4 regions of the Rahnella sp. PD12R genome follow, and region 4 is predicted to be linked to each of the others. Evidence: predicted binding sites of a transcription regulator. Region 4 holds the regulator's gene; each other region holds the start of a gene.
The links. Region 4 encodes PurR, which represses purine synthesis genes. Its sites were predicted from a motif close to CANGCAAACGTTTGCNTG; they were not measured.
Positions count from the first base shown of each region.

Region 1: a site for PurR is predicted at 2,493-2,510, ahead of purM (phosphoribosylformylglycinamidine cyclo-ligase). Genes of this name have one in related genera too.
Region 2: a site for PurR is predicted at 2,417-2,434, ahead of serA (phosphoglycerate dehydrogenase). Genes of this name have one in related genera too.
Region 3: a site for PurR is predicted at 2,541-2,558, ahead of purE (5-(carboxyamino)imidazole ribonucleotide mutase). Genes of this name have one in related genera too.

Region 1 is NZ_JAHTMS010000001.1:112,666-117,216, reverse strand. Features, by position in the region: gene hda (DnaA inactivator Hda) at 1-179, opposite strand, end outside; gene uraA (uracil permease) at 345-1,637, opposite strand; gene upp (uracil phosphoribosyltransferase) at 1,717-2,343, opposite strand; gene purM (phosphoribosylformylglycinamidine cyclo-ligase) at 2,575-3,612, shown strand; gene purN (phosphoribosylglycinamide formyltransferase) at 3,640-4,278, shown strand; gene speG (spermidine N1-acetyltransferase) at 4,503-4,551, shown strand, end outside.
Region 2 is NZ_JAHTMS010000016.1:96,020-100,570, forward strand. Features, by position in the region: gene KWG64_RS23440 (5-formyltetrahydrofolate cyclo-ligase) at 1-139, shown strand, start outside; gene asr (acid resistance repetitive basic protein Asr) at 321-743, shown strand; gene serA (phosphoglycerate dehydrogenase) at 1,094-2,332, opposite strand; gene rpiA (ribose-5-phosphate isomerase RpiA) at 2,673-3,335, opposite strand; gene KWG64_RS23460 (LysR family transcriptional regulator ArgP) at 3,551-4,453, shown strand; gene KWG64_RS23465 (oxidative stress defense protein) at 4,538-4,551, opposite strand, start outside.
Region 3 is NZ_JAHTMS010000001.1:94,732-99,282, reverse strand. Features, by position in the region: gene cysS (cysteine--tRNA ligase) at 1-373, opposite strand, end outside; gene ppiB (peptidylprolyl isomerase B) at 602-1,096, shown strand; gene lpxH (UDP-2,3-diacylglucosamine diphosphatase) at 1,108-1,830, shown strand; gene KWG64_RS00440 (tRNA-(ms[2]io[6]A)-hydroxylase) at 1,814-2,446, opposite strand; gene purE (5-(carboxyamino)imidazole ribonucleotide mutase) at 2,627-3,136, shown strand; gene purK (5-(carboxyamino)imidazole ribonucleotide synthase) at 3,133-4,197, shown strand; gene ybbP (putative ABC transporter permease subunit YbbP) at 4,356-4,551, opposite strand, start outside.
Region 4 is NZ_JAHTMS010000011.1:46,952-51,502, reverse strand. Features, by position in the region: gene rnt (ribonuclease T) at 1-42, shown strand, start outside; gene KWG64_RS19925 (Grx4 family monothiol glutaredoxin) at 155-496, opposite strand; gene KWG64_RS19920 (C40 family peptidase) at 960-1,862, shown strand; gene KWG64_RS25910 (YnhF family membrane protein) at 2,028-2,117, opposite strand; gene purR (HTH-type transcriptional repressor PurR) at 2,451-3,476, shown strand; gene punR (DNA-binding transcriptional activator PunR) at 3,514-4,419, opposite strand.

The sequences.
Region 1 (4,551 bases), on a different contig from region 4:
TGGCTGCGGCCACCGCCTTCGCGGGACCAAAAATAGATATACGTGCCGTGTTCCTGATGCAATGCGGTCTGAATCGCAGAAAGCAGAGAAGAGTTTTCCCCCGGATGAAAACTGGCAAAAGTCTCATCATCGGGCAGATAAAGTGGCAGGGAAAGCTGTGCCGGCGTATTCAGAAGCACCTCAACCAAAGCGGTATGAAGACCGCAGATGTTGTCACGTCAATAAAAGGAACTGCCGAATTCTAGCAAGGATCCGCGGTGAAATGAACTGTGCCCGGTGCAACCGCTTGCGATCCGAGCACCTGACCGGTTGCGCGCTGGCAAACCGGTCAGGAATGATCACCCTCAGACTGGCGGATTTTCCCGCTCGTCTTCGATATCAATGATCTGTTCTTCGCCGCGGAAAATCTCGATCACTTTGAACAACAGGCTCAGGAAGATACCGACAATCGTGGCCAGCGCCATGCCTTTCAGCTCCGCCGCACCGATGTGGATCTTCGCGCCGCTGACGCCGATGATCAGGATCACCGCAGTCAGGATCAGGTTCTGCGCTTTGTTGTAATCCACTTTAGATTCAATCAGCACGCGGATACCGGACGCCCCAATCACGCCATACAACAGCAGGGAAACGCCGCCCATCACCGGAACCGGAACGGCCTGAATTGCCGCGGCCAGTTTCCCGATACACGAAAGCAGGATTGCCAGAATCGCCGCGCCGCCGATAACCCAGGTGCTGTAAACCTTGGTGATCGCCATCACGCCAATGTTTTCGCCGTACGTGGTATTGGGGGTAGAACCGAAGAAACCGGACAACACGGTAGAAAGGCCGTTTGCCAGCATCGAACGGTGCAGGCCCGGATCACGCAGCAAATCTTTCTTCACGATGTTCGCTGTCACGACTAAATGCCCGACGTGCTCGGCAATAACCACCAGCGCCGCAGGCAAAATGGTCAGGATCGCCACCCATTCAAAACGCGGTGTATAGAAAGTTGGCAGAGCAAACCAGTGCGCGTTTGCGATCGCAGAAACATCCACGACACCCATAAAGAAAGACAGCGCATAACCCACCAGCACGCCAATCAGAATCGGGATAATGGCCAGGAATCCACGGAACAGCACAGAGCCCAGAATAGTCACCGACAGCGTCACCAGAGAGATGATGATCGTCTTGGAATCCACCGGTACGCCGTCAGCCGGCAGCAAACCGGCCATATTGGCAGCCACACCGGCCAGCTCCAGCCCGATGACGGCAACGATTGCGCCCATCGCCGCAGGCGGGAACATTACATTAATCCAGCCAATCCCGGCTTTCTTAACAATCAGCGCCACCAGGCAGAACAACACACCACAGGCAATAAATCCGCCCAGCGCCACTTCATACCCCATCGGTAACAGCAACAGCACCGGTGAAATGAACGCGAAACTTGAACCCAGATACGCCGGTATTTTGCCTTTACAGACAAATAAATACAGCAAAGTCCCTATGCCATTGAACAGCAGCACCGTTGCCGGGTTAATTTTGAACAGAATGGGAACCAGAACGGTGGCACCAAACATGGCAAACAGATGCTGGAAACTCAGGGGGATTGTCTGCAGTAAAGGCGGACGCTCGCTTACCCCGATGACACGACGGGTCATAAATTGATCCTCTGTGAATGATGACGAGTAAAAAAAAATCAAAAAAAAGCCGACTTCTCAGTCGGCTATTGCTTGCTGCTTATTTGGTACCAAATATCTTGTCGCCCGCATCGCCGAGCCCCGGCATGATGTAGCCTTTCTCGTTGAGCCCCTGATCTACTGAGGCGGTGTACAGCTCGACGTCCGGATGCGCAGCTTCGAGAGCGGCGATCCCTTCCGGTGCCGCTACCAGCACCAGAACTTTAATGCTCTGGCAGCCCGCTTTTTTCAGCAGGTCGATGGTTGCAATCATGGAACCGCCTGTTGCCAGCATCGGGTCAACCACCAGCGCCAGACGTTCTTCGATGTTAGAAACCAGCTTCTGGAAATACGGCACAGGCTTCAGGGTTTCTTCATCACGGTACACACCCACCACGCTGATACGTGCGCTCGGGACGTGTTCCAGTACGCCTTCCATCATGCCCAGACCGGCACGCAGAATGGGCACAACGGTAATTTTCTTGCCCTTGATCTGGTCGATTTCAACCGGACCGCACCAGCCTTCGATAGTGACTTTTTCAGTTTCTAAATCGGCAGTCGCTTCATACGTCAGAAGACTACCCACCTCAGAAGCCAGTTCGCGAAAACGTTTCGTGCTGATGTCGTTTTCACGCATCAGGCCCAGCTTGTGTTTCACCAGCGGGTGTTTCACCTCGACGATCTTCATTGTTTATTCTCCTAAGGTGGTTGGGCTGCAAAAAAAATCGCGAGATTATAACGCCATTTTTTTTGAACGCCACTGCCAATTGCCTGATCTGGATCATCAGGAACCCGGTTAGAGTATAGACAGCCTGAAAACATCATCCGAATAAGGCGCTCGCAAACGTTTGCTTCCACTGTTAGAATTGCCCCGCATTATTTTTCAACCACCAACCCAAACCGCCGTGGGGACTTCGCAGTGACCGACAAAACCTCTCTCAGCTATAAAGACGCAGGCGTAGATATCGATGCCGGTAACGCATTGGTAGACCGCATTAAAGGTGTAGTAAAACAGACCCGTCGCCCGGAAGTTATGGGTGGATTGGGCGGTTTTGGTGCTCTCTGCGCGCTGCCGCAAAAATACCGCGAACCCGTGCTGGTTTCAGGTACCGACGGCGTTGGCACCAAGCTGCGTCTGGCCATGGATTTAAAACGCCACGATACCATCGGTATCGACCTGGTCGCGATGTGCGTCAACGATTTGATCGTTCAGGGCGCTGAACCGCTGTTCTTCCTCGATTACTACGCCACCGGCAAACTGGACGTTGATACCGCCGCCAGCGTGATCACCGGTATTGCAGAAGGCTGTAAGCAGTCTGGCTGTGCGTTAGTGGGCGGCGAAACCGCCGAAATGCCGGGGATGTACCACGGCGAAGATTACGACGTCGCGGGCTTCTGCGTCGGCGTGGTGGAAAAATCAGAAATTATCGACGGCAGCAAAGTGGCTGACGGCGACGTGTTGATCGGCCTGGCCGCCAGTGGCCCGCATTCCAACGGCTATTCGCTGGTGCGCAAAATTCTGGAAGTCAGCAAAACCAATCCGGAAACCACCGATCTGGCAGGCAAATCGCTGGCCGACCATCTGCTGGCACCGACCAAAATTTACGTGAAATCGATCCTGAATCTGATCGAAAACGTCGAGGTGCACGGTATCGTCCACCTGACCGGCGGCGGCTTCTGGGAAAATATTCCGCGCGTTCTGCCGGAAAATACTCAGGTCATCATTGATGAATCAAGCTGGCAGTGGCCAGACGTCTTTACCTGGCTGCAAACCGCCGGTAACGTCAGCCGTCACGAAATGTACCGTACCTTCAACTGTGGCGTTGGCATGCTGGTTGCACTTCCGGCTGAGCTGGCTGAACAGGCGATTGCTTTACTGAACGATAATGGCGAAAAAGCGTGGAAAATTGGCTACATTAAAGCCTCTGACTCCGCTGAACGTGTTGTCATCCAGTAATTCAACTCACTGAAGACAGGTATAGAAATGAAAAGGATTGTGGTTCTGGTATCGGGCGAGGGAAGCAATTTACAGGCCCTGATCGATGCCTGCCAGCAGGGAAGAATCAACGCAGAAATCTGCGCTGTTTTCAGCAATAAATCCGCCGCTTACGGGCTTGAAAGAGCCCGTTCTGCCCACATTCCGGCGCATGCGCTGGATGTCAAAGCCTACGAAGATCGCGCTGCGTTTGATGTCGCACTGGCCGATGCCATCGACACGTTCCGGCCCGATCTGGTGGTACTTGCCGGGTATATGCGTATCCTCACCGCAGAATTCGTTCAGCGCTTTGCCGGACGGATGATCAACATCCACCCTTCCCTGTTACCGAAATATCCGGGCCTTCACACTCACCGCCAGGCGATTGAAAATCAGGATGCCGAGCACGGCACGTCGGTGCATTTTGTCACAGAGCAGCTTGATGGCGGCCCTGTCATATTGCAGGCGAAAGTCCCGGTGTTTACCGAAGACACAGAAGAAGAGCTGGTGGCGCGTGTGCAAACACAGGAACACAGCATTTATCCGCTGGTGGTCGGCTGGTTTGTTGATGGACGTTTGTCCCTGCAAAATGGTCAGGCGTTACTGGATAACAATCCACTACCTGAACAGGGTTACGCGGCGGATTAATCTGCTTAAACGCGATGATTTCACTATAAACCGGCCCCGTGCCGGTTTTTTATTTTCTGTCATTTGACACTTGTTTACATTTCACCCGATATAATGCCCATCCCGGCGCACGTTTAAACGTCGTTTGTGCGCCGACCTTCATCTGAAACACGGTTGTTTCAGATCTCATATTCACGAAGGTTACCTCAGGTAAAACGGCTTTTTGATTTTTTGAGGAACACCCCATGTTTAGCAATAACAGCGTCAGATTACGTCCACTGGAAAAGGATGACC
Region 2 (4,551 bases), on a different contig from region 4:
GCTGGAGCACTGGCAGGATGGCGGGCCGTATCCGATAGGCTTAGCGCATGATTGCCAGCAAGTGGATGCCTTGCCCGTGGAACACTGGGATGTGCCTTTGCCGCAAGTGATCACGCCGGGCAAAGTATGGACATGGTAAAGACCGGCTGACTGTTAATGCTTCTCTCCGATAATACTCCCCCTCAGAAAATTCCCCTTATACATACCGTTACACGCCGAAACCAATCCCTCACGGACAATAAAATCCGTCATGTCTATTATCTTCTCAACGGCCCCGCAGTGGGGCAGACACATAAACCGATATCTCTGAGGAATTAAACATGAAAAAAGTATTAGCTCTGGTTGTAGCCGCTGCAATGGGTCTGTCTTCTGTCGCTTTCGCTGCTGAAACAACCGCAACGCCAGCACCTGCTGCTGCAGCAACAACCGCTGCACCTGCTGCCAAGCACGTAACCAAACACAAGACTCATAAGAAAGTCGCTCAGAAAGCTCAGGCTGCTAAAAAACACAAAAAAGCCACTAAGAAAGCGGCTCCGGTAGCCCAGAAAGCGCAGGCTGCTAAGAAACACGTAAAACACGCTAAGAAAGCGGCTCCGGTAGCTCAGAAAGCGCAGGCTGCTAAGAAACACGTGAAACATGCTAAGAAAGCTGCTCCGGTAGCTCAGAAAGCGCAGGCTGCTAAGAAACACGTGAAACATGCTAAGAAAGCTGCACCAGCTGCAAAAGCAACACCAGCAGCATAAGAAGTCACCAAGAAGTCTTTGTGAGGTGTTAACTCGCAATAACCAGGACTGCTAAATTTACACCCGGTTCGCCGGGTGTTTTTTTCTCCAGTTTTTATCCTGAGGTACTGTGGATGATGCTGCGCCGCTTCCAGTTCGAAATCACCCTGTCTTCACTGATCCTCTGTGGTCTTGTCAGCCTGTTCTTTTACTTCTGACATTTTCGTGAAATGCCCTGAGATGGCGCCCGTCATCGGCTCAACACCTTGAGCAATCTGGCAAACGACTCATCGGTATGATCTTCCCGTCTGCGGGAAATGGCATAAAAAAACCGCCTTTCGGCGGTTTATGTTCTGTTACTGCGCAGATCGTCAGTAAAGCAAGCGAGCACGGATCGTGCCCGGTATTGCTTTCATCAGTTGCAGCGCGGTGTTCAGCGTGGTGACATCCGTTTCAGCATCGATAACCACATAACCGACTTCCGGGCTGGTTTGCAGATACTGCGCCGCAATGTTGATGCCCTGCTCCGCGAAAATCTGGTTGATGCTGGTCAGCACGCCCGGACGGTTTTCGTGGATATGCAGCAAACGGCTGGCTTTCTCGGTATGCGCTGGCAAAGAGGCTTCCGGGAAGTTAACCGCAGACAACGTTGAACCGTTGTCAGAGTATTTCGCCAGTTTACCTGCCACTTCCAGGCCAATGCCTTCCTGCGCTTCCATGGTAGAACCGCCGATGTGTGGCGTCAGCAGAACGTTGTCGAATTCACACAGCGGAGAATTGAACGGATCGCTGTTGGTCGCCGGTTCTTCCGGGAAGACGTCGATAGCCGCACCGGACAGATGTTTACTGCGCAGCGCATTGCACAGGGCAGGAATGTCGATCACCGTGCCGCGTGAGGCGTTGATCAGCAATGCGCCCGGCTTGATTTGTGCCAGCTGCACTTCGGAAATCATGTTTTTGGTGCCTGGCGTTTCAGGAACGTGCAGGGTTACGACGTCGCTGGTGCTGAGCAGTTCTTCCAGAGTCGCAATCGGCTGCGCATTACCCAGCGGCAATTTGCTTTCGATGTCGTAATAGAAGACGCGCATCCCCAGGCTTTCCGCCAGAATACCCAGCTGTGTACCGATGTGGCCGTAGCCGACAATACCCAGACGTTTTCCGCGCGCTTCAAAAGAGCCGACGGCCAGTTTGTTCCAGATCCCGCGGTGCGCTTTGGCGTTGGCCTCAGGAATACCGCGCATCATCAGCAACATTTCGCCCAACACCATTTCGGCGACGGAACGGGTATTGGAGAACGGTGCGTTAAAGACCGGAATACCGCGACGGGTTGCCGCTTTCAAGTCAACCTGATTGGTACCGATACAGAAACACCCTACAGCCACCAGTTTTTCTGCTGCCTGGAACACTTCTTCGGTCAGCTGAGTACGCGATCGGAGTCCAACAAAGTGCGCATCACGGATCGATTCTTTCAGCGATTCCGTATCTAAAGCACCTTTGTGAAATTCAATATTGGTGTAACCCGCGGCACGGAGTGTATCAACCGCACTTTGGTGGACGCCTTCCACTAACAAAAATTTAATCTTGTCTTTCTCAAGTGATACTTTTGCCATTTCCCGACCCTATATTTTTTCTGGCTGAATTCGAACTGCTAGGTGACTGCTCACAGTCAACATAACAAAAAATACGCCATCATCAATACAAACGATTGCCTGCCAGACAGCAGAAGGCTCACCGCGCCTGTTGGTTTTCAGCATTTCCTGCTGGTTAGATTTTGCAGAGCAAGACGTTCAGGAGGCGTTAGTGAGAAATGTGACATAAGTCACCAAATTAAGGCTTTTGAAGAAAAGATGATTCAGTCAGAAAATTATCATCTTCATAACATTGTGTTATGACAGGGGGATGACTGGCTGCTTTCAGCAAAAGCAGCCAGATCTTCTGCTTATTGATGGGTTACTTCAGCGTGACAGTTTTTACGCCTTCAGAAGTGCCTACCAGCGCAACGTCGGCGCCACGGTTGGCGAACAGCCCTACCGTCACCACGCCCGCAATTCCGTTGATCTTATTTTCCATCGCGACGGCATCCAGAATGCTCAGATTATGGACGTCGAGAATGATATTGCCGTTGTCAGTCAGAACGTTCTGGCGGTATTCCGGCAGGCCACCAAGTTTCACCAGTTCACGCGCAACGTAAGAACGCGCCATCGGGATGACTTCTACCGGCAGCGGGAATTTACCCAGCACATCGACTTGCTTGGACGCGTCCACAATACAGACGAATTTTTTGGCGATCGCGGCAATGATTTTTTCGCGGGTCAGCGCAGCGCCGCCGCCTTTGATCATCTGCATGAAACCGTTGATTTCATCCGCGCCGTCAACGTAAACGTCCAGCGAGTCCACTTCGTTGCTGTCGAAAACGTGAATGCCTAAGCTTTTCAGTTTTGCCGTTGAAGCGTCAGAACTGGAAACGGCACCTTCAATCTGACCTTTGATGGAACCCAGTGCATCGATGAAATGGGCGGCGGTGGATCCGGTTCCTACACCGACGATGGTGCCCGGGGTCACGTAATCCAGTGCGGCCCAGCCGACTGCTTTTTTCAATTCTTCCTGCGTCATAATGGCTTCTCTGTCTGATAACGTAAGTGGCGTGAATACGGAAAAGTGTCGGTGATTATAAAGCATGTGCCGGCAGATTGGGCAGACAAGAGCGTGACCAGATCACACTTATTAAGTGCAATTGGGTTGTAAACGCCCCGATTTTCCTCACCACAAAACCTGACAATCTGTGGCATAGTGTTCGGATAAAATTAAATCCAAGGGACAGAACTCCGATGAAACGCCCGGACTATAGAACGCTACAGGCACTGGACGCGGTGATCCGTGAGCGCGGTTTTGAGCGCGCCGCACAAAAGCTTTGCATCACCCAATCGGCGGTCTCTCAGCGCATTAAACAACTGGAAAATTTGTTCGGCCAGCCTCTGCTGGTGCGTACCGTGCCGCCTCGTCCGACGGAACAGGGGCAGAAATTACTGGCCCTGTTACATCAGGTGGAATTGCTGGAAGAAGAGTGGCTCGGCAGTGACAGCAACAGCGACAGTAATGATACGCCGCTGCTGCTTTCGCTGGCGGTCAACGCCGACAGCCTGGCAACCTGGCTGTTACCGGCGCTGAAATCTGTGCTGGTCGACTCACCTATCCGCCTGAATTTACAGGTTGAAGATGAAACCCGGACGCAGGAACGTCTGCGCCGCGGTGAAGTGGTCGGTGCGGTGAGTATTCAGCCGCAGCCGCTTCCGAGCTGTCTGGTCGATCAACTTGGCGCACTGGATTACCTGTTTGTCGCTTCTAAACCCTTTGCCGATCGGTATTTCCCGAACGGCGTCACCCGTTCCGCGCTGCTGAAAGCGCCGGCGGTTGCGTTTGACCATCTCGACGATATGCACCAGGCGTTCCTGCAACAAAACTTCGATTTGTCACCGGGCAGCGTGCCATGTCATATCGTTAACTCGTCGGAAGCCTTCGTGCAGCTGGCCCGTCAGGGCACGACCTGTTGTATGATCCCGCATCTGCAAATCGAGAAAGAACTGGAAAGCGGCGAACTTATCGACCTGACGCCCGGCCTGTTCCAGCGCCGGATGCTCTACTGGCACCGCTTTGCGCCGGAAAGCCGCATGATGCGTAAAGTCACCGACGCCCTGCTGGCACACGGCCATCAGGTATTGCGTCAGGACTGATTTACCCCCGCAGAAAACAAAAAACCCGCCGAGGCGGGTTTTTACATGGACGTCTGTCTCTGAATATCTGAAATATGAAAGATATTAACGCTGGAGTT
Region 3 (4,551 bases), on a different contig from region 4:
CGATATCGATGATTTCAGCAATGTGCTGCGTGGCGCGGGGTTCAGAATCTGGCGGCAAAATATTGAGCGACGCAAAATCTGCGTGCATTTCAGCAATCATGCGGTCGGTTAATGCCGTAAAAGATTCGCCATTTTCAGCGGCACGTTTAATGATTTTGTCGTCGATGTCGGTGATGTTACGCACATATTTCAGGTCATAACCGAGGTAACGCAGGTAACGCGATACCACGTCGAAAGACACAAAGGTGCGACCGTGGCCAATATGACACAGGTCGTAAACAGTGATCCCACACACGTACATCCCGACTTTACCGGCATGAATTGGCTTGAATTCCTCTTTTTGGCGACTCAGGGTATTAAAAATCTTCAGCATCAGGCTATTCCGTGTGTTGGGCGTAGAAAATGACGTTGGCGCCTTTTCGGCGTCACTAAGGCTCATAATATAACGAAAATGGCTTTACCGAAACGGCATAAGGCCGCCGGACGGGCTTTAGTCACCACAAAGCCAGTGCTGACGGCAACTTTTGAGTTATGGTATAAGAAAAGGCTATAGTAGCCGCTCTGACAGAGAGCACACATTAACATTAGCAGGATGATAAATATGGTCACTTTCCACACCAACCACGGCGACATCGTCATTAAAACCTTCGCTGACAAAGCGCCAGCCACGGTTGAAAACTTCCTGAACTATTGCCGTAAAGGCTTCTACGACAACACAATTTTCCACCGTGTGATTAACGGTTTCATGATCCAGGGCGGCGGTTTTGAGCCAGGCATGAACCAGAAAAACACCGACGCACCTATCGATAACGAAGCGGATAACGGCCTGAAAAACACCAAAGGCACGCTGGCTATGGCGCGTACCAATGACCCGCATTCAGCTACCGCACAGTTCTTCATCAACGTCACTGACAACGATTTCCTGAACCACAGCGGCAAAAACGCGCAGGGTTGGGGTTACTGCGTATTTGCAGAAGTGGTTGAAGGTCAGGACGTGGTTGACGCGATCAAAGCCGTGAAAACAGGCCGCAGCGGTATGCACCAGGACGTTCCAAAAGAAGATGTTGTGATCAAAAGCGTCACCATCAGCGAATAATTAGCGTCGGGATGACCACGTTTTTTATCGCAGATATCCATCTTTGCGCACAGGAACCGGCAATCACTGCCGGTTTTCTGCGTTTTCTTCGCGAAGATGCGCCGCAGGCCGATGCGCTGTACATTCTCGGGGATTTATTCGAAGCCTGGATTGGCGACGATGACCCGGAACCGTTACACGCAGAAATCGCTGCGGCGTTAAACCAGCTCCGCCAGCAAGGCGTCCCCTGCTTTTTCATCCACGGTAACCGCGATTTTCTGCTCGGCAGACGTTTTGCGCGTGAAAGCCTGATGACGCTGCTGCCGGAGAAAAAAGTTCTCGAGCTTTATGGCCGCCGCGTGCTGATCCTGCACGGCGACACGCTGTGTACCGATGACATTGCCTACCAGAATTTCCGCAAAAAAGTTCACAACCCGTTTATCCAGAAATTATTCCTGATGCTGCCCCTGAAATGGCGGCTGGCGATTGCCGCAAAAATGCGCGCCAACAGTAAAGCGTCTAATCAGGGAAAATCGCTGGAGATTATGGACGTGAATCCGCAGGCGGTGATCAGTGAAATGCAGGCGGCAGGCGTCGAGTGGATGATCCACGGCCACACGCATCGCCCGGCTATTCATGACGTGCCTTTAGAAAATAAAACCGGCCACCGCGTGGTATTAGGCGCATGGCACGAAGAAGGCTCAATGGTGAAAGTCACCGCCGATAACGTGGAACTGATCAGCTTCCCGTTTTAAGGCTGCAAACGGGTACGCCTGAATGAAAGCGGAATTGCTCATCCGGCGACAAAATCAGTTCCGCTTCAATCCGGCCAAACTCCTCCACGCGTTCACTGATATCGGTTCCCGCATACTGCTCCGCCAGCGCCAGATAATCGGCAAAATGACGTGATTCTGAGCGCAGCAGCGACGTATAAAATCGCGACAGCGTTTCATCCAGATACGGCGCTATTTTGGCGAAACGCTCGCAGGAACGGGCTTCGATATACGCTCCGATAATCAGCCGGTCGACCAGAATATTCACATCATCATGATGCCGCGTATGCTTAATCATGCCACTGGCGTAGCGCGACGGCGAAAGCTGGGTGTAAGCGATATTGCGCTTTTGCATGATTTCCACCACCTGTTCAAAGTGGTGAAGTTCCTCGCGGGCCAGGCGCGCCGCACAAAACAGCAGCTCGGTGCGATCCAGATATTTTGTCATCAGGCTCATGGCCGTGGCCGCCGCTTTTTTTTCACAGTTGGCGTGGTCAATCAGCAACACCGTCTGATTTTCCAGCGCAACATCCACCCAGAGAGCCGGTGTTTCACAGTGAAGAAAATCGTAAATCGGTGCCAGTAAAGCCTGCGTCATAGTTCAGTTTCCAGTGGGGATGGCGAATATTATCGTGCCTGGGATTATACAAATCTGCTGCGCACTTCTCATCAAAAATGCACCGTATTCCGGCTACGCAACCGTTTTCCTTGCTTCGTGAGCGTGATATCATTTGCGCCCTCGCACGCTTTAAATCCGAATCACAGGAGCTATACAGACATGTCATCCAACGTTACCCCGGCAAAAATCGCCATCGTTATGGGGTCTAAAAGTGACTGGGCGACCATGCAGTTCGCCGCCGAAGTGCTCACAACGCTGAATATTCCTTTCCATGTCGATATCGTCTCCGCACACCGCACGCCGGACAAATTGTTCACCTTTGCTGAACAGGCTTCCGCTAACGGGTTTGATGTGATCATCGCAGGTGCTGGCGGCGCGGCGCATTTGCCGGGCATGCTGGCGGCGAAAACGCTGGTGCCGGTGCTCGGCGTGCCGGTGCAAAGCGCCGCCCTGAGCGGCATCGACAGCCTGTATTCTATCGTCCAGATGCCACGCGGCATTCCGGTCGGTACGCTGGCGATTGGTAAAGCCGGAGCCGCCAACGCCGCCCTGCTCGCTGCACAAATTCTCGCACTCCATGATACCGAAATTGCTGAAAACCTGGCCGCGTGGCGTGTCGCACAAACGGATGAAGTGCTGAATAATCCCGATCCGAGGGAAGAAGCATGAAACCGGTTTGCGTACTCGGAAACGGTCAGTTAGGCAGAATGCTGCGTCAGGCCGGTGAACCGCTGGGGATCGCCGTTTATCCGGTCGGTCTGGATGCGGAGCCGGAAGCGGTGCCTTTTCAGCAAAGCGTGATTACGGCTGAAATTGAACGCTGGCCGGAAACCGCCTTAACCCGCGAACTGGCAACGCATAATGCGTTCGTTAACCGCGATATTTTCCCGCGTCTGGCCGATCGCCTCACGCAAAAACAGTTACTCGACCAGCTCGGTCTGGCGACCGCGCCGTGGCAGTTGCTGGCCGGTGCCGCTGAATGGCCGCAGGTTTTCGCCACGCTCGGTGAACTGGCGATTGTGAAACGTCGCGTCGGCGGTTACGACGGCCGCGGGCAATGGCGTCTGCGTTCCGGCGAAGAAACCGCGCTGCCGCAGGATTGCTACGGTGAATGCATCGTTGAGCAAGGCATCAATTTCTCCGGCGAAGTTTCACTGGTTGGCGCACGCGGTCACGACGGGAAAACCGTCTTTTATCCGCTGACGCACAATCTGCATCAGGACGGTATTTTGCGCACCAGCGTTGCACTGCCGGAGCCGGACGCTGCGCTGCAACAGCAGGCAGAAAGCATGCTGTCGGCGATTCTGAACGAACTGAATTACGTCGGTGTGATGGCAATGGAATGTTTCGTGGTTGCCGAAGGTTTGCTCATTAATGAACTGGCACCACGCGTTCACAACAGCGGGCACTGGACGCAGAACGGCGCATCCTACAGCCAGTTCGAAATGCACCTGCGCGCAATCCTCGGGCTGCCGCTGCCGAAACCGGTGGTCAGCACGCCGTCAGTGATGGTCAATCTGATTGGCACCGATGTATCAGAACAATGGCTGAACCTGCCGCTGGTGAATCTGCACTGGTACGAGAAAGAAGTGCGTCCGGGTCGTAAAGTCGGACACCTGAATCTCAACGACGCCAGCGCCAGTCTGCTGAAAGAAAACCTGAACGCACTGGTGCCGATGTTGCCGGAAGAATACGCCAGCGGAATCGCCTGGGCCGTTGAGAAGCTTTAAATCCAACGGCTCTCCCCTTTGACGGGAAGAGCTGTTGGGAACCTAAATAATTCGGGTTGCGGGCAGGCGGCAAGTAAAGGAGTCCCGATGAGCTTACTCCAGTAAGTGATTCGGGTGACTGAACGCAGCCAACGCATCCGCAGCTCGAAGTATGACGGTTACGCGTCGTATTGCCTGAACAACGCCCTGCCCCGCAGTAATCTCACGCCCAGCCAGCCTCCGCAGACAGACAGCAGCAACGCACTGACCACCGGTACGGCAATCCACATCAGGTAATTAGGTTGCCACGGGAAATCGAACACTTTGCGCTGCAACAACCATAACGCCACTTCGGCACCTATCGCCGCCGCAATG
Region 4 (4,551 bases):
GAAAACGAAGCGGAAGAAGCGCCGGAAGAGAATCAGCAATAATTTTCGCGGCTTTCATGCGGTCGGAAGGACAAATAAAAAGAGCGACATAATGTCGCTCTTTTTTTACCGGTAACCCCGGGTCAGGCTGCCGGTACTTCTGAATCGCCCTGAATTACTCTTCAGAGGATTTGTATTTCTCAGCCGTTTCTTTGATCAGCTGTTGCAGTTCACCGCGCTGGAACATCTCAACCACGATGTCGCAGCCGCCAACCAGTTCACCATCAACCCACAGCTGCGGGAACGTTGGCCAGTTTGCAAATTTTGGCATCTCAGCACGGATATCCGGGTTCTGCAGGATATCAACGTAAGCGAAACGCTCGCCGCACGCAGACAGCGCCTGAACGGCCTGTGCAGAGAAACCGCAGCTTGGCAGTTTTGGAGAACCTTTCATGTACAGCAGAATCGGGTTTTCAGAAACTTGCTTCTGAATTTTTTCAATCGTTGGAGTGGTCATTTCTTGCTTCCTCAAGCCGGTACAGGCTGTCACGGTCATTACTCTTCACGCGCAGCACACAGAGACGGTGCGCAATCACAATGCTTTCTATTGTAACGATGGCTGCCACCAGATAAAAACGCCAATTTTTGTGGGGTCTTTCTCAATACTGGCATTTTCCTAAACAATCTTCAGCGCTTGCGTTAAGGCTCACATATTTAAAGATTCATCGAGAATAACATTTTTGCCGTTCCACGATAATGTCAGATTTGCAAAATCCCATTCTTTAACTTAAATAATAACATGATGAAAAGTGGTTATTTTTTTGACTAAAAATGGCGGTTATTTCGACATAAAAAAAGCTATTAACTTTTTCTCACAATATGATCTAGAATCGAGGCAATTCGTGCTTTTTTGTCTCGTTCTTTTAGGCAATACTCTGACATCCCTGATGTTTAACCCTACCACTCATGGTAACGAAGCTATGCGCTTACTGTTCACGCTTTTTGTGCTGCTCTTTACCCAGCTGTTTCTGAATATGGCTCATGCGTCGCCACAGACTCGTGTCGCGGCCGACCAGCGAAAGAGTCATGTTAACCAGGTCACGCCTGAAGAACGCCGAAAGCGAAAAACGGCAGCCGCGAAAACCAGCAAGAAAACCAAAGTCGCGCCGGTTTCAGAACCTAAAACTCAGGAAAAAAATTCGAAGAAGAAAGTCAAAAGCACTGAACTGGTTAAGCGAAAGACGTCTTCTGAAAAAACAGTAAAAACGACGCGGGCCGAGAGTAAAAAAGAAAAAACACTCAAGACAACACGGGCCGAGGCGAAAGCAGGGAAGCAAACGAAAACCCGCTCTCTCGCTAAAAACAGCAGTGAAAAGGCCAGTAAAAAAGAAGCGTATGGCCGCCACCGCAAAGGCAAAAAGTTACGTGAAGAAGACAGTAAACCGATAACGCTCAGCGCCACACACAAGAAACGTTATCAGCACGCACAACAAACTGCGATGACCAAACTGATGCACCAGGTCGGCAAACCTTACCGCTGGGGCGGAACGTCACCGAATACAGGTTTCGACTGCAGCGGACTGGTTTACTACGCATACAAAGATTTGATCCGCATTAAAATGCCCCGCACAGCGAATGAAATGTACCACTTGCGCGATGCGGCTCCGGTCAAACGGGGTGAATTAGAATCCGGCGATCTGGTTTTCTTCCGGATTAATAACCGAGGCGCCGCAGACCATGTCGGTGTTTACGTAGGAAACGGGAAGTTTATCCAGTCACCGCGCACCGGCGAAGACATTAAGATCACCTCACTGGGTGACGATTACTGGCAAGATCATTATGTAGGCGCACGTCGGGTAATGACCCCTAAGACGATCCGATAATAAACAATTCGTTAAGTCTGAAGTTTCGCTAATCAGCCATTGAATAGCATTTAACGAAGAGTTTCTGCAGGGAAGAGTATCGGCGGAACGGGTGACTGCGTAAAATTGAAAAGGGCGATTCCTGTTATAGGTAATCGCCCTTTTTTATTGCGGCTTTCACGCAAATCAGTTCATCACTGCGGTGAAGCTGAAAGCAATAATCACGAGCAAAGCGCAGACCGTAGTGATCAAAGAAAATTTCAGGTTGCTGTCCATCAAACCCCCTTACGGATCAAATTGTGGCGTTCGTTTAGCCACACTAAATGTGTGCCAACGCATTTTCTCACAATTCGCATTTAAAATCTTGTGCTGAATGACAACAGGTTCATGACAATTTTACTTCCACTTTCCTGCATTATAAGTGAAAATTGTCGGTTACCACGCCTGTGTGCCGGTCGATTTCACCCGAGAGCATTTCACGCCTCACTCTGAAGAATCCACCCAACGATTTCACTGCCCTTTTCGAAGTCAGCAGTTAAATCCACGCAAGCAAACGATTAACATAATGCTAACGTGCTGAAACACGTGAGCACAGGAGTCATTTTTTACATGGCAACGATTAAAGATGTCGCAAAGCGCGCTGGCGTTTCCACCACAACCGTGTCGCACGTCATCAATAAAACCCGTTTCGTCGCCGAAGAAACCCGAGCCGCGGTTCTCCTTGCAATCAAAGAGTTACACTATTCTCCCAGCGCCGTGGCACGCAGCCTGAAGGTCAATAACACTAAAACTATCGGCCTGCTGGCAACGTCCAGTGAAGCGCCCTACTTCGCCGAAGTGATTGAGGCCGTGGAAAACAGCTGTTTCTCAAAAGGCTATACGCTGATTTTGTGTAACTCGCACAATAATCTGGAGAAGCAACAGGCCTACCTGCAAATGCTGGCGCAAAAGCGCGTCGACGGTTTACTGGTGATGTGCGCGGAATATCCGGACGAATTGCTGAACATGCTTGAAGAATACCGCTCCATCCCGATGGTTGTGATGGACTGGGGCGAAGCGCGTAAGAATTTCACCGACAGCATTATCGATAACGCGTTCGAAGGCGGTTATATGGCCGGACGTTATCTGATTGAACGTGGTCATCGTGATATCGGCGTGATCCCGGGGCAGCTGGCGCGAAACACCGGCGGCGGCCGTTTCCAGGGCTTCGTGAAAGCACTGACGGAAGCCAATATTCCTCTTCGTGAAGAATGGGTCGTTCAGGGCGACTTTGAGCCGGAATCGGGCTATCAGGCCATGCACAAAATTCTGATGCAGAAAAACCGTCCGACGGCCGTATTCTGTGGCGGCGACGTGATGGCAATGGGCGCAATTTGTGCCGCCGATGAACTGGGCCTGCGCGTACCGCAGGATATTTCCGTGATTGGCTATGACAACGTGCGTAATGCGCGCTATTTCTCGCCGGCACTGACGACAGTTCATCAGCCAAAAGAACGTCTGGGCGAAATGGCATTTACCATGCTGCTGGACAGAATTATCAGCAAACGCGAAGAGTCGCAGACCATTGAAGTGCATCCGAAACTGGTTGAGCGCCGTTCCGTGGCCGACGGCCCGTACCGCGATTACCGCCGTTAACTTTCATTAAACGCCTGTGCCGCAGGCGTTTTTTTTGTCAGTCGCGCAACCATTCCCGGTTCATCGTTTCCGTATCGCCCATGTATTCCAGCAGCCACGCCAGCGAAGGCGACGGATTGCTCTGATCCCACGTCAGGCAGCACGGGCTGTCCGGAAATGTATTTTCCAGCGACAGAACCTGCAATTTCTGCTGTTCAATCCAGGGCGTCACGCGGTGAACCGGCATCATGCCTACGCATAAACCTTCATTCAGACATTCCAGCGCACACGTCCAGTCGGGAACCACCAGCCGCCGCTGGTTATCCAGCGTCCAGGTATCGCGTTTCGGCAATGTCCGCGATGTATCTTCCAGGCAAAGCGCCGGATAAGGCCGTAACTGATCGTCACTCAGTGTTCCCGACGTCTGCGCCAGCGGATGTTGTGCGCTGACCACACAATGCCAGTCCATAAAACCCATATCGCGGAAATTGAACCGTCCTCCGACGGGGATCGCCCGCGTCGCGCCGATGGCGACATCCGCCCGCCCGTCTACCAGCGCGTCCCAGACACCGTTAAAGACTTCAGAATGAATGATGAGTTCGGTATCCGGGAAATGGCGATAGAAATCCAGCACCAGCCGCCGCGTCCGCGCGGGTCTAACGATACGGTCAACGGCCACCCGTAATTCTCCGCGCCAGCCGTTGGCGACCTGCTGACACTGGCGGCGGGTCGCTATCATTTTTTTTGTCAGAACGCGTGCTTCATCGACAAAAACTTTACCGGCAGGAGTCAGAACAACGTCGCGGTGTCTGCGTTCAAACAACGGAACAGCCAGCCACTGTTCAAGCTGACGAACGGTGTAGCTGATGGCAGAAGGAACCCGGTGCAAGTCCTGCGCAGCAGCGCTGAAACTGCCTGTTCGGGCGACAGCATCGACCACTTCAAGAGCATATTCTGACCACATCGTTTAGCCTTCAATATTTTTGATAGCAGATTGCAAATATTAGCGTTTCACAAGCCTGTTATCAAAGCGTTAAACTCCGCATCCGATACGATTTCCGCGTCAAATCATCTGCAATAAATAAATTAAAGAGAC